DNA from 3 places in the Hydrogenophaga sp. LT287 genome. Region 3 is predicted to be linked to each of the others. Evidence: riboswitches for the same ligand, from Rfam matches in the RefSeq annotation. Region 3 holds a riboswitch; each other region holds the start of a gene.
The links. A riboswitch is a leader RNA that binds a small molecule or an ion and turns the genes downstream of it on or off. The one in region 3 is predicted to bind thiamine pyrophosphate.

Region 1 (3,960 bases), on a different contig from region 3:
CGTGGCCCAGCCCGACAGCGTGTTTGAAACCCCGGTGGCCCAGCTGCCGCCCGAAGCGCTTACCTACCTGTACCCCAGCCGCTATTGCCAGTCAGACTGCGTGACCGCGCTGGCCAACAGCCTGTTTGGGCAGATGCCGCAGGGCTACCGGCGCGTGGAGGCGATCCAGAAGTGGGTGCAGAGCCAGGTCACGTTCCAGTCCAACACCAGCAACTCCATGACCTCGGCGCTGGACACGCTGAACGACCACAAAGGCGTGTGCCGCGACTTTGCCCACCTCATGATCACCATGTGCCGTGCGCTGAACATTCCGGCCCGCTTCACCACCGCCATCGACTACGGCGCCGATCCCGCCTTGGGCCCCACCGACTTTCACGCCTACGTCGAGGCCTACCTGGGCCACCGCTGGTACATTTTTGACCCATCCGGCACGGCCATTCCCATGGGTTTTGTGCGCATTGGCACCGGGCGCGACGCGGCCGATGCGTCGTTTGCCACCATCTTTGGCGGTGTGGTGGCCCACGCCCCGCGCATTGACATTTCGGCCCAGGTCAACCCGCAAAACGGCTGGCAGATGCCGGTGCGCCGCGAAGAGGGCCTGTCAACCGACTCGGCTTTCACCTGGAACATGGTGGATGTGGCGCGTTGAAAGGCCACTTCCCGTGGCTGCACACCAACCTCTGAGGCGCTCCGGCCAAAGCGGCCGTGGCCTGTGGCCTAATAGAGGGGTTTTCAACCAATTTCTGTCTGGAACCGACATGGGCAACAAAATCGTCACCGAAGCTGACCGCAAAGCTACTCCCCGTCCCACGCCTGTCGCTGGCGTTTCGCTCACCACCCCTGGCCGTGGCCAGCGCGTGAGCCTGGAGCGTGGCGTGGCAACGCGCAGCAAGAAAAACCCGGGCAAGCGCTCCAAAAAGGGCGGCTGACCGGTTGCTGGCTCCTGCGAGCCAGCCCCATGCAAAAGGCCCGCAACCGCGGGCCTTTTGCATGGGGCTTTCTCAGGCGCTGTTCAGGCCGCGCGTTGAAACGTCAAAAATCGGCCTTTGTAAGCCACCCGATCTTCCAGCAGGCGGTCTGCCGCGCGCATGTCCAGGGAGAAGCCCAGGGCACCCATCGCCCGCCCAAACGCGGCGCGGTTGCCGCGGTCCGGGTCGACGATGATGACCTGCGCACCCGGTGCCGCGTGGCGGTGAATGAAACCGGCCAGCTGGGCCGGTTGCTGGCGCTCGTACAGCAAGTCGCTCCCCACGATCAGGTCAAAACGGCCCAGCAACGGGTTCTCGGTTTCCCAATTGCCCGCCTGGTATTTCAGCGGCCCCAGGCCGTTGAGCAGCAGGTTTTCTTTTAGAAAAAGCTCGGTCAAAGGGTGCCAGTCGCTCACGGTCACGTTGGCGCCGCGGCGGTGCATCACCAGGCTGGACAGCGCCAGCCCGGCGCCTATTTCCAGCACCCGCTGGCCTGCCAGCGCATGTGTTTGCATGGACAGTGCCAGCACCCGGGCCGAAGGCCACACCTGGCCAAACAGCGACCAGCCCGCGGGCGGAATACCCAGCGCACCCGATGTGTTGACGGGGTCGGCGTATTGCTGGGTGTCGAGGAGGCAGCGCATGTGCCAGTCGACACCGCCGAGCGTGACGGTCTCGGTCTTGACTTGGTAGCCGGGCATGGGGGATGTTTCTCATGGGGTGGGACGTGGTGAAGCAGTTCAGATCGAACGGGCACAACGTTTCCTGGAGAAAGGCATGCGGGCCGAAGAGGCACTCTGGTGGTGGGCTTTGCCCTTGCGGGTTGGGCCAATGCACAGTAACACGCCGACCCGCCAACACGTCGCAGGGCTACAATCCGCCACTTCACCGGGGGTGCCGGCTCACAGCCATGTGGGCAGCGGCTGAGAAATACCCCTCTCACCTGATCTGGGTTGTGCCAGCGTAGGGAGCGTGACGAGCCGGACCACCCAGGGTTGTGTTCCGTTCTTTTCAGGCGCCTGGCGTGGCGGTTATTGAAAAGGCGGTATCGCATGCAACGGCGGATTTTTTCTGGGCTTCTGGTTTCCCTCTTGCTGGCAGCCCACACGGCAGCCCACACGGCGGCCAGCGCGCAAGCGCCCACGGCGCTGCGCCTGCTCACCCACAGCTCGTTTGACCTGCCCAAAGAACTGCTCGCCCAGTTTGAAAAAGACGCGGGCGTGAAGCTGCAGATCGTCAAGGCCGGCGACGCGGGTGAAATGGTCAACAAACTCATCTTGACCCGCGCCAAGCCGCTGGCCGACGTGGTGTTTGGCATTGACAACACCCTGCTGCACCGCGCGCAAACCGCGAACGTGCTCGATGCCTACACCGGCCCCGCCGCCCAGCGCGCTGTGGCAGCGGGCATGGCCGAGGGTGCTGGCCCCAGTGGCGTGGTGGCTGGCGTGGTGCCGGTGGACTTTGGCTACGTCACGCTCAACATCGACAAAGCCTGGTTTGCCCAGAAGGGCCTGGCACTGCCCACGTCGCTGAACGACCTGACGCTGCCCGCCTACCGCAAACTGCTGGTGGTGCAAAACCCGGCCACCTCCAGCCCCGGCCAGGCGTTTTTGTGGGCCACCGTGGCCGGCCTGGGCGAGGCGGCCGCGTTTGACTGGTGGGCCCGCATGCGCGCCAACGGCGTGAAGGTGGCCAAGGGCTGGACCGAGGCCTATTACACCGATTTCACCCGCAACGGTGGCACGCGCCCGATCGTGGTCAGCTACGCCAGCAGCCCGGCGGCCGAGGTGTTTTACGCCAAAGAAAAACTCACCGAGTCGCCCACCGCCAACCTGTTCCTCAAGGGCGGCGTTTTTAGGCAGGTGGAGGGCGTGGCGCTGGTCAAGGGTGGCAACCCGGCGGCGCGCGAAGCGGCTGGCCGGTTCATTGAGTTTTTGCGCTCGGCCCCGGTGCAGCAGGCCTTGCAGACCAGCATGTGGATGTTTCCGGCCGAAGCCGGTGCGGCGCGGGTGGACGTGATGCAACGCCACGCCAGTGAGCCCACGGCTTACAACAACCCTCCGGCTGACCCAATGGGTCAGCAAGGCAAAGCCTGGCTGCAGCGCTGGACGAAAGTGGTACTGAAATAAGCAGCATGCCCCGCCTGCCCCTGCGCTGGATGCTGCCAGCCCTGCCGCTGGCGTTTCTGGCGGTGGTGCTGGTGGCGCCTGTGTTGCGGCTGCTGAACGAGGGCCTGGGGAGCGCCGGCGATGTGTCCTGGTGGGCGCTGTGGCAAGACGATCACCTGCGCTGGCGCTTGCTCTGGTCATTTGCGCAGGCCGCCATCACCTGCGCGCTGGCACTGCTGCTGGGCCTGCCGCTGGCCTGGGTGCTGGCCCGGCTGGAATTTGCCGGGCGCGGCGCCGTGTTGCGCTTGTTGATGCTGCCTTTTGTGGTGCCCACGCTGGTGGCGGCGCTGGGTGTGCTGGCGCTCTGGGGGCCTCGGGGCTGGCTGGGCGAGCCGCTGGCCAGCGCCGGTGTTGACCTGGAAAACAGCCCCTGGCTGCTGCTTTACGGCAACCTGTTTTTCAACCTGTGCCTGGTGGTGCGCGCGGGTGTGGATGCGCTGGAGCAGGTGAGCGCTGCCCGCGTGGGCGCCGCGCGCTCGCTGGGCGCCACGCCATGGCGCGCGTTCTGGCGGGTCGAATGGCCGGCCATTGCGCCCTGGCTGGCCTCGGCGCTGTGTCTCGTGTTTCTGTATTGTTTTTCGGGTTTTGGTCTGGCGCTGATTTTGGGCGGCCAGCGCTACGCCACGGTCGAGGTCGAGATTTACACCCTGGTGGCCTATGAGCTGGAACTGGGCCAGGCCGGCGTGTTGGCCGTGTGGATGCTGGGACTGACCGGTGCCGTGGCCGTGGCTTACGCCTGGATGGAGAAACGGCTGGCGGCACCGGGGCGCATCACGCCGGTGGCGCGCCGGCGCCCGCAGGGGCTGGGCCAGTGGGCCGCCGTG
Region 2 (3,960 bases), on a different contig from region 3:
GCGATGTCCGGCCCGGCGTTGTCCAGCTCCGCGAGGGGGCTGAGCATGCCGGCGGCAGTGAAGCCGGCCGCATGCGCTGAGCCTCCAGTCAGCGAGCCCGTGGCCGGTGCTTCCGGTCCTGCCGCCGGGTCGAACACCGTGACCGCGTGCCCGGCCCGCGACAGCTGCCACGCCAGCAGGCGCCCGAGCACGCCCGCCCCGGCGATGCCAATGCGTTTCACGGCTCAGCCTTTGGTGGAGATGGATGACACAGGCACGTAGAACTCGCCGCCCACGGCCTTGAACTCCGCGCTCTTTTGCGCCATGCCCTCGGCCAGTGCCGCGTCTTCGCTCACGCCTTTGGCGGCGGCGTAGTCGCGCACGTCCTGCGTGATCTTCATGGAGCAGAACTTCGGCCCGCACATGGAGCAGAAGTGCGCCTCTTTCGACGAGTCCTTGGGCAGGGTTTCGTCGTGGTAGTCCTCGGCGGTCTGCGGGTCCAGGCCGAGGGCGAACTGGTCGCGCCAGCGGAACTCGAAACGCGCCTTGCTCATGGCGTCGTCGCGCGCGCGGGCCCCGGGGTGGCCCTTGGCAATGTCGGCCGCGTGCGCAGCGATCTTGTAGGCAATGATTCCTTGCTTCACATCGTCGCGGTCGGGCAGGCCCAGGTGTTCCTTGGGCGTCACGTAGCAGAGCATGGAGGTGCCCATCCAGCCGATCATGGCCGCGCCGATGGCACTGGCAATGTGGTCGTAGCCCGGCGCGATGTCGATGGTCAGCGGGCCGAGTGTGTAGAACGGCGCCTCGTGGCAGTGCTTGAGCTGCTCGTCCATGTTGGCCTGGATCAGGTGCATGGGCACGTGGCCGGGGCCTTCGATCATGGTCTGCACGTCGTGCTTCCAGGCCACCTGGGTGAGCTCGCCCAGGGTCTTCAATTCGGCGAACTGAGCTTCGTCGTTCGCGTCGGCCGCGCTGCCGGGGCGCAGGCCGTCGCCGAGCGAGAAGCTCACGTCGTAGGCCTTCATGATGTCGCAGATCTCTTCGAAGTGCGTGTAGAGGAAGTTTTCCTGGTGGTGGGTGATGCACCACTTGGCCAGGATGCTGCCGCCGCGCGAGACGATGCCGGTGCGCCGCTGCGCGGTGAGGTGGATGTAGGCCAGGCGCACGCCGGCGTGGATGGTGAAGTAGTCCACGCCCTGTTCGGCCTGTTCGATCAGCGTGTCGCGGTAGATCGCCCAGGTGAGGTCTTCGGCCACGCCGCCCACTTTCTCCAGCGCCTGGTAGATCGGCACCGTGCCGATGGGCACCGGGCTGTTGCGCACGATCCAGTCGCGCGTGGTGTGGATGTTTTTGCCGGTGGACAGGTCCATCACGTTGTCGGCGCCCCAGCGGATCGCCCAGACCAGCTTGTCCACCTCTTCCTCGATGCTGGAGGTGACGGCCGAGTTGCCGATGTTGGCGTTGATCTTGACGCCGAAGTTGCGCCCGATGGCCATGGGCTCCACTTCAGGGTGGTTGATGTTGGCCGGGATGATGGCGCGGCCGCGCGCCACCTCGTCGCGCACGAACTCGGGTGTGAACACCTCGGGGATGTGCGCGCCCATCGGGTTGCCGCGCAGGCGCGCTTCGCGGGCCGGGTCGCCCAGGTACTCGCGCATCCACTCGCGCTTGCCGTTTTCGCGAAGCGCCACGTATTCCATTTCCGGTGTCACGATGCCTTGGCGGGCGTAGTGCATCTGCGTCACGTTCTGCCCGCTCTTGGCGCGGCGCGGCGTGCGCTGCAGGCCGGCGGCCTCGGCACGCAGGGCTTCGATACGTTCGATGGTGGTGCCGTTTTGCGCAGCCTCGTTCTTGATGCCGTCGTCCAGCGCGGCGCGCTGGCGGCCTTCGTAGCTTTCGGTGTCGCCACGCGCCGCGATCCAGGCGCCGCGCACATCGGCCAGGCCGGTGCGCACGTCGATGGCGGCGCTCGGGTCGCTGTAGGGGCCGGAGGTGTCGTACACCGTCACAAGCTCGCCGTTGCTCAGCGCGATCTCGCGCATGGGTACGCGGATGCTCTCGTTCGAGCCGGGCACGTGAATCTTGCGCGAAGCGGGGAAGGGCTCGCGGCTGAGCGCGAACTGGTCGGCGAAGGGAATCTTGTCGGGGGCGTTCATGGCGGTCTCCTGGGTGGGGCTGTGGATGCTCCGGAGACCGCCCGTCAAAACATGCACCCGGTCCACCGCTGGGGTGGACGGACCCGCCTGTCGAGGGACGGGTGGGGATGCAGGCCCTGGGGGCTGCGCTCTTCTTTCGCTGGTACTAGCCAGATCAAGTTCACGGGTTCGGTTCTTCAACCATCTCAGCGCTGGGCCTTTCGGCTCATGCACCCCGGAGCAGCGCGAAGTATAGCGGCCGGGCGGGCATCCACTCAAGTCCCTGTGCGTCGATGGGTTACGGCCTCTCCCCCAGCTTCGTCACCACCCACAGCACCTGGTTGGCTGGTGTGGGCACGCCCAGCGCTGCGCCGCGTTGCACCACATAGCCGTTGAGGTGGTCGATCTCGCTGGGCTTGGCGCGCATCAGGTCTTGCGCAGTGGATGACAACTGGCTGGGCATGGTCTCGGCAATGCGGCGCACGGCGGCGTCCACGTCGCCGGGCAGGGTCACGCCGTCGGCGGCGGCCACGGCGCGGCATTCGGCCACCACGTCGCGCATGACGGCCAGCACGCCGGGGCGCTGCACCAGTTCACCGTAGGCGATGCGGCCCACGGCTGACAGCGCGTTGTAGGCGCAGTTGAGAATGAGTTTGGCCCACAGCGCGCCGCGCACGTTGTCGCTCACTTCGGTGGGTACGCCGGCGGCCACCAGGGCTTGCACCACCTCGGCGCTGCGCACAGACGGTTCGATGACGAGTTCACCGCGGCCGTGGTGGCGCAGGTGGCCGGGGCCGGCCATTTCGGTGGCCACATACACCACGGCGGCGGCCACGCTCACGCCGGGCAGCACGGTGCGCAGACGCTCGGCGTTGTCCACCCCGTTTTGCAGGCACAGCACCAGCGCACCGGGTTTCAGGTGCGCGCGCATTTGTTCGCCTGCGTGTTCGGTGTCGGGCGACTTCACGGCGAACAGCACCACGTCGGCACCGGCCACGGCGCTGGCTTCGGTGCTGGCCTCCAGCGTCACGTTTTCGTCGAAGCTGAGCGTTTGCAGGCGCAGGCCGTGGGCCTGGACCGCCTGCACATGCGCCGGGCGGCCGATGAGCGTGACGCGGTGGCCGGCGCGTGCGAGCATGCCGCCGTAATAGCAACCCACGGCGCCAGCGCCCATGACGGCAACCTGCAGGGGAGCGTGAGTGGACATGAAAACCGGCTTCTCAGATCGGATCGGCCAGCAGCTTGGACAGGGCGGCGATGTTGGCCGCGCTCGGCACCTGCGGTTTCACTTCGTCTTCTTCGGCGGTGGCGTTTTCGTGTGCCTGGATGGCGTGCACCATGGCGTACTGGTTCTCCCACGAGAGCGTTTTGCCTTCCGGGCACATGTCGCGCACGGTGCCAAACCAGTAGTAGCCGTCTTTGCCGCCAAAGAGGGTGTCGATGGCGCCGGCGTCGCCGGTCTTGATGCCTTGGGCCGCCAGGATGAGCTTGAGTTTGTGGTGGGAAGCGGAGTAATGCATGGGGGATGGTGTGTGGGTGTTGGGTGACGCGGCGCCGCCATGGCGTGGTCAGATTGCGGCCCCGGGTCAGGGTCGCCGATTCTACTGAACGCCGGCGCCTGAACCGTCAGGCACCCAGCGCGCTCAGCACCTCTTCAGCCGTGGCCGGTGCGTTCATGGCCTCGGGCTGTCCACCGGCCTGGGCCACCGCATCTCGCAGCGCTTCAAACACGCTGATGCCCAGCATGAACGGTGGCTCGCCCACGGCTTTGCTGCCGTGCACGTTGTCTTCCCGGTTGGCCTCGGGCCACAGGTCCACTTTGAAGTGTGCGGGCACGTCGCCGGTG
Region 3 (3,960 bases):
CCAGCAGTGTTTTGAGCGCATGGCCCCAGCGCACCAGCTCGCGGGTGCTGGCGGTTTTGCTGCGCAGCTGCACGCAGCTCACGCCACCGCGCACGGCGGCTTGCACCTGTTGCAGCCAGGTGGCTTCCAACATACCCGCGGGGTCGGTCACCCAATACAGCGCCAGTTGGGCGCGCAGGTGGTGTGGCTTCATGCCTGGCCTTCCTGCAGGCTCAGGGTGGCCAGAAAATCGGCTTCGCTGAGCTGGTCCACCGCGTCCAGCAAGGCCACGGCGTAGCTGCCCACGCCGCCGCCCTGTGCCGCCACTAGGCGCGCAGCCAGCTGGCCCGCCACACCCAGAAAGCCCATGGCCGATGTGCAGGCCCGCAAGGCGTTGGGCTGCACCGCCGCAAATGCCGCCACCAGCGCGCTGGCCGAGCAGCCCACACCGGTCACGCGGGTCATCCAGTGATGGCCGTTGGCCAGCACGGCGCAGGCGCCCGCTGGCCCCAGCACATAGTCTTTTTCGCCCGACACGCACACCACGCAGTTGAACTGCTCGCTCAAGGCGCGCGCACTGTGCAGCGCGTCGCTGGAAGCCACCGCGCTGTCCACCCCGCGCGACGCGCCCGCCACGCCGGCGAGGCTCAAAATTTCCGAGGCGTTGCCCCGGATGATGCCGGGTCGGCCTTGCGCCAGCAGGTACGCCAGGGTGCGGTTGCGGTAGGCCGATGCCCCGGCGCCCACTGGGTCCAGCACGGCCGGCTTGCCCAGCGCCCGCGCGGTTTGCAGCGCCAGCGCCATGGCCGGCACCCACTGCGCGTCCAGCGTGCCGATGTTGACCGCCACGGCCTGGGCGATGGCCACCATGTCGGGCACTTCTTCGACTGCGTGGGCCATGATGGGCGAGGCGCCCGCGGCCAACAGCATGTTGGCGTTGAAATTCATCACCACGAAGTTGGTCACGCTGTGCACCAGCGGCGCTTGCTGGCGCACGGCTTGCACGTCAGCCCACAGGTCGGCGGGCGAAAGGCGGGCGGGGTGGTTTGGCGCGGGTGGGGCGCAATCAGCGGGCAATGACATACAGCGGCCTTGTAAAAAGCGGGCATGTCAGGTGCGGTGATGCGGGCACGCGCCGTGAGGCGGTGTTTGCTTCCCTACGCTGGCATGACCCAGATCAGGTTTAAAGGGTATTTCTCAGCCCCGAAACTTTCGAGGCACCCCTAGCAATGGCGTGGGCCTTTCAACCCACCGGACGCGTGTTTTCAGATCTTCAGCAAAGACCCCCCGGCACGGTGCGCGTCGTGCACCGGCCAGGCGGGCGGAGTTTACAGGCCCAGGATCTTCTTGGCGTCGCCCAGCGCTTTCATGGACCCGGCGTGGTCACCCGCTTTGTGCAGGCGCTCGCCGTCGCTGCGCAGCGCGGTCACTTTTTCCTGGTCGGCTGCAGCCAGTGCGGGCTTGGTCAGCAGCTTGGCATCAATCGCTTTCATTTCGCCGGGGCAACCGTGTGCCATGGCCGCGCCCGAGAACACCAGCGCGCAAGACAACAACAACTTTTTCATGACAAAACTCCAACACGGCCAGAACATACTGGCCTGTGCATTGTTTCCAGTTGCCAGAGTGGGCGCCACGGCCAGGCGATTGCCCCTGTGTGGCCGGGGTGAATGCCGCCCACCTGTCTTGCGCGTGCCAAGGCCGCGGGCCCTGCCGCACGACAATGCGCGCATGGCCATACCGATCAATTCCGACACCGTGCTCACGCCGCCCGTGCCGTCTGCCACTGTGATGGTGGTGCGCGATGGCCCCAGCGGGCTGGAGGTGTTGCTGGTGCGCCGGCACGGCAATTCGGGCGTGCTGGGTGGGGTGCATGTGTTCCCCGGTGGCAAGCTCGATGCGGCCGACCAGCAGGTGGACCCCGCGGCGCTCGACCAACCGGCGCACGCGCTGCTGCACGGCCTGGGCGAGCCCGGGTTGGACCTGCCCACCGCCCTGGGCCTGCATGTGGCTGCGCTGCGCGAAACCTTTGAAGAGTGCGGCCTGTTGTTGGGTCAGGTGGCGGCTGCACCCGGCCTGGTGCAGCAGGTGCGGGCGCACACGCTGGCAGGCCTGGGTTTTGCTGGCGCGCTGCAGCAGCTGGGCCTGCCGCTGGCCGCTTCCAGCCTGGTGCCCTGGTCGCGGTGGATCACGCCGCGCGTGCCCTCGGTCACCAACAAGCGCTTTGACACCCGGTTTTTTGTGGCCGCCGCGCCGCACGGCCAGGCCACTGAGCACTGCACCTTTGAAACCACCGAGGCCGTGTGGCTGGCGCCGCGCACCGGGCTGGAACGCTACTGGGCGGGCGAGATCGACCTGGCGCCACCGCAGATCATGACGCTGAGCCAGTTCAGCCGCCTGGGCAGTGTGGCCCAGGTGCTGGCCGCTGCGCGCAGCCGCCTGCCCGCATTGATTGCGCCCGAACCGTTTGACGAAGCCGGTTGCCGCGTGATTTGCTACCCCGGCGACCCGCGCCACAGCGTGCCCGAACGGGTGTGGCCAGGCCCCACGCGGCTGATCTACCGCAACCAGCGGTTTGAGGCCGACGGCGGGTTGGCCGCGCTGCTGGGTTGAGCGACCGCTGGGCTGAGCGCTCAGGCCGGTGTGGCGCCCGGCACGATATGCCGCACCAATCGGTCCACCGCCGCAAACAGCTCTTCCACGGTGTTGGGTTTGTAGATCAGCTCGCTCACGCCAAGGGCGCGGGCTTGCTGTTGCAGATCTTCCGTGATGTGGCCCGACGTGATGGCCACGGGCAACGCCGGCCGCAGTTGCCGCACCACGCGGGTCAAATTCAGGCCCGACATGCCGGGCATGTTGTAGTCGGTGATCACCAGGTCAAACGTGGCACCGGGCGCACGGATCGCGCTCAGTGCTTGCTCCGCATCGGTGAACACCGAGGCGCGGTAGCCCTCCCGTTCCATCAGACGCTGCATCAGGAAGACGATCATGTCGTCGTCGTCCACATACAAGATATGGGGCCGCTTCGCGGGGGCGGTTGAGCCGTGTGGCGGCCTGGCGCGCGGACTTTCGGCCATCGGTTCGGGCAGCCCCATGCTCTCGCTGGCCGGTGCGGCGGGCAGGTAGATCGTGAAGGTGGAGCCTTGGTCCGGCGCACTGCGCACATCCAACACGGCCTGGTGGTCGCGCAAAATGCCGTGCACCACCGCCAGCCCCAAACCCGTGCCTTTGCCGGGCGGCTTGGTGGTGAAAAACGGTTCAAACATGCGCGCGCGGGTTGCCTCGTCCATGCCCATGCCGTTGTCGCTCACGCGCAGGCAGGCCCAGGCTTCGGGGTTTGGCCGCGGTGTGGTTGGGCCGGCTTCGGGCGGCAGGCTGGCGTGGCGGGACAGGGTCACGTCCACCGCGCCGGCCGGGGTGTCTTGCACCGCCTGCCAGGCGTTGGTGCACAGGTTGAGCAACACCTGCTCGATCTGCGTGGCGTCGGCCAGCACCGCCGGCGTGTCGGGCGCGCAGTGCACCCGCAGCACAACGCCCGCCGGCAGCGTGGCACGCAGCAGGCGCACCGACTCGTCCACCACGGGCAGCAGGCTGATCACCTGCCGCGCCATCACCTGGCGCCGGCTGAAGGCCAGAATCTGCTGCACCAGGGCGCGCGCGCGGTGGCTGGCCTTGCGTATTTCGAGCAGGCTCACGTAGGCCGGGTGCTGCGCGGGTATGTCGTCCAGCGCCAGCGCCGTGTTGCCCATGATGGCGGCCACGATGTTGTTGAAGTCGTGCGCCACGCCGCCCGCGAGCGTGCCCAGGGCCTCCATCTTCTGGCTCTCGCGCAGTTGCAGTTCCAGCTGCGCGCGCAAGGCCTCGGCGTTGCGCCGTTCGGTCAGGTCAAAGTCGATGCAATAGAACTCGGGTTCGCGCCCGGGGATGTCCAGGTAGACGTGGCTGGAATACACGTCCACCGGTGAGCCATCCTTGCGCACCAGG

Region 1: linked by a shared signal. The riboswitch ahead of AC0GNR_RS02090 (thiamine ABC transporter substrate-binding protein) and the one ahead of thiM (hydroxyethylthiazole kinase) in region 3 are both predicted to bind thiamine pyrophosphate.
Region 2: linked by a shared signal. The riboswitch ahead of thiC (phosphomethylpyrimidine synthase ThiC) and the one ahead of thiM (hydroxyethylthiazole kinase) in region 3 are both predicted to bind thiamine pyrophosphate.

What each region holds. Positions count from the first base shown of each region.
Region 1 is NZ_JBVPZC010000002.1:47,937-51,896, reverse strand. It holds gene AC0GNR_RS02105 (transglutaminase-like domain-containing protein) at 1-649, shown strand, start outside; gene AC0GNR_RS02100 (hypothetical protein) at 759-929, shown strand; gene AC0GNR_RS02095 (class I SAM-dependent methyltransferase) at 1,013-1,669, opposite strand; TPP riboswitch at 1,849-1,956, shown strand; gene AC0GNR_RS02090 (thiamine ABC transporter substrate-binding protein) at 2,060-3,097, shown strand; gene AC0GNR_RS02085 (ABC transporter permease) at 3,103-3,960, shown strand, end outside.
Region 2 is NZ_JBVPZC010000013.1:62,140-66,099, reverse strand. It holds gene AC0GNR_RS11610 (FAD-dependent oxidoreductase) at 1-221, opposite strand, end outside; gene thiC (phosphomethylpyrimidine synthase ThiC) at 225-2,135, opposite strand; TPP riboswitch at 2,250-2,362, opposite strand; gene AC0GNR_RS11600 (ketopantoate reductase family protein) at 2,413-3,321, opposite strand; gene AC0GNR_RS11595 (hypothetical protein) at 3,335-3,634, opposite strand; gene xdhB (xanthine dehydrogenase molybdopterin binding subunit) at 3,741-3,960, opposite strand, start outside.
Region 3 is NZ_JBVPZC010000004.1:71,205-75,164, forward strand. It holds partial or broken gene thiE (thiamine phosphate synthase) at 1-193, opposite strand, end outside; gene thiM (hydroxyethylthiazole kinase) at 190-1,062, opposite strand; TPP riboswitch at 1,117-1,214, opposite strand; gene AC0GNR_RS05250 (hypothetical protein) at 1,308-1,544, opposite strand; gene AC0GNR_RS05255 (NUDIX hydrolase) at 1,708-2,589, shown strand; gene AC0GNR_RS05260 (hybrid sensor histidine kinase/response regulator) at 2,610-3,960, opposite strand, start outside.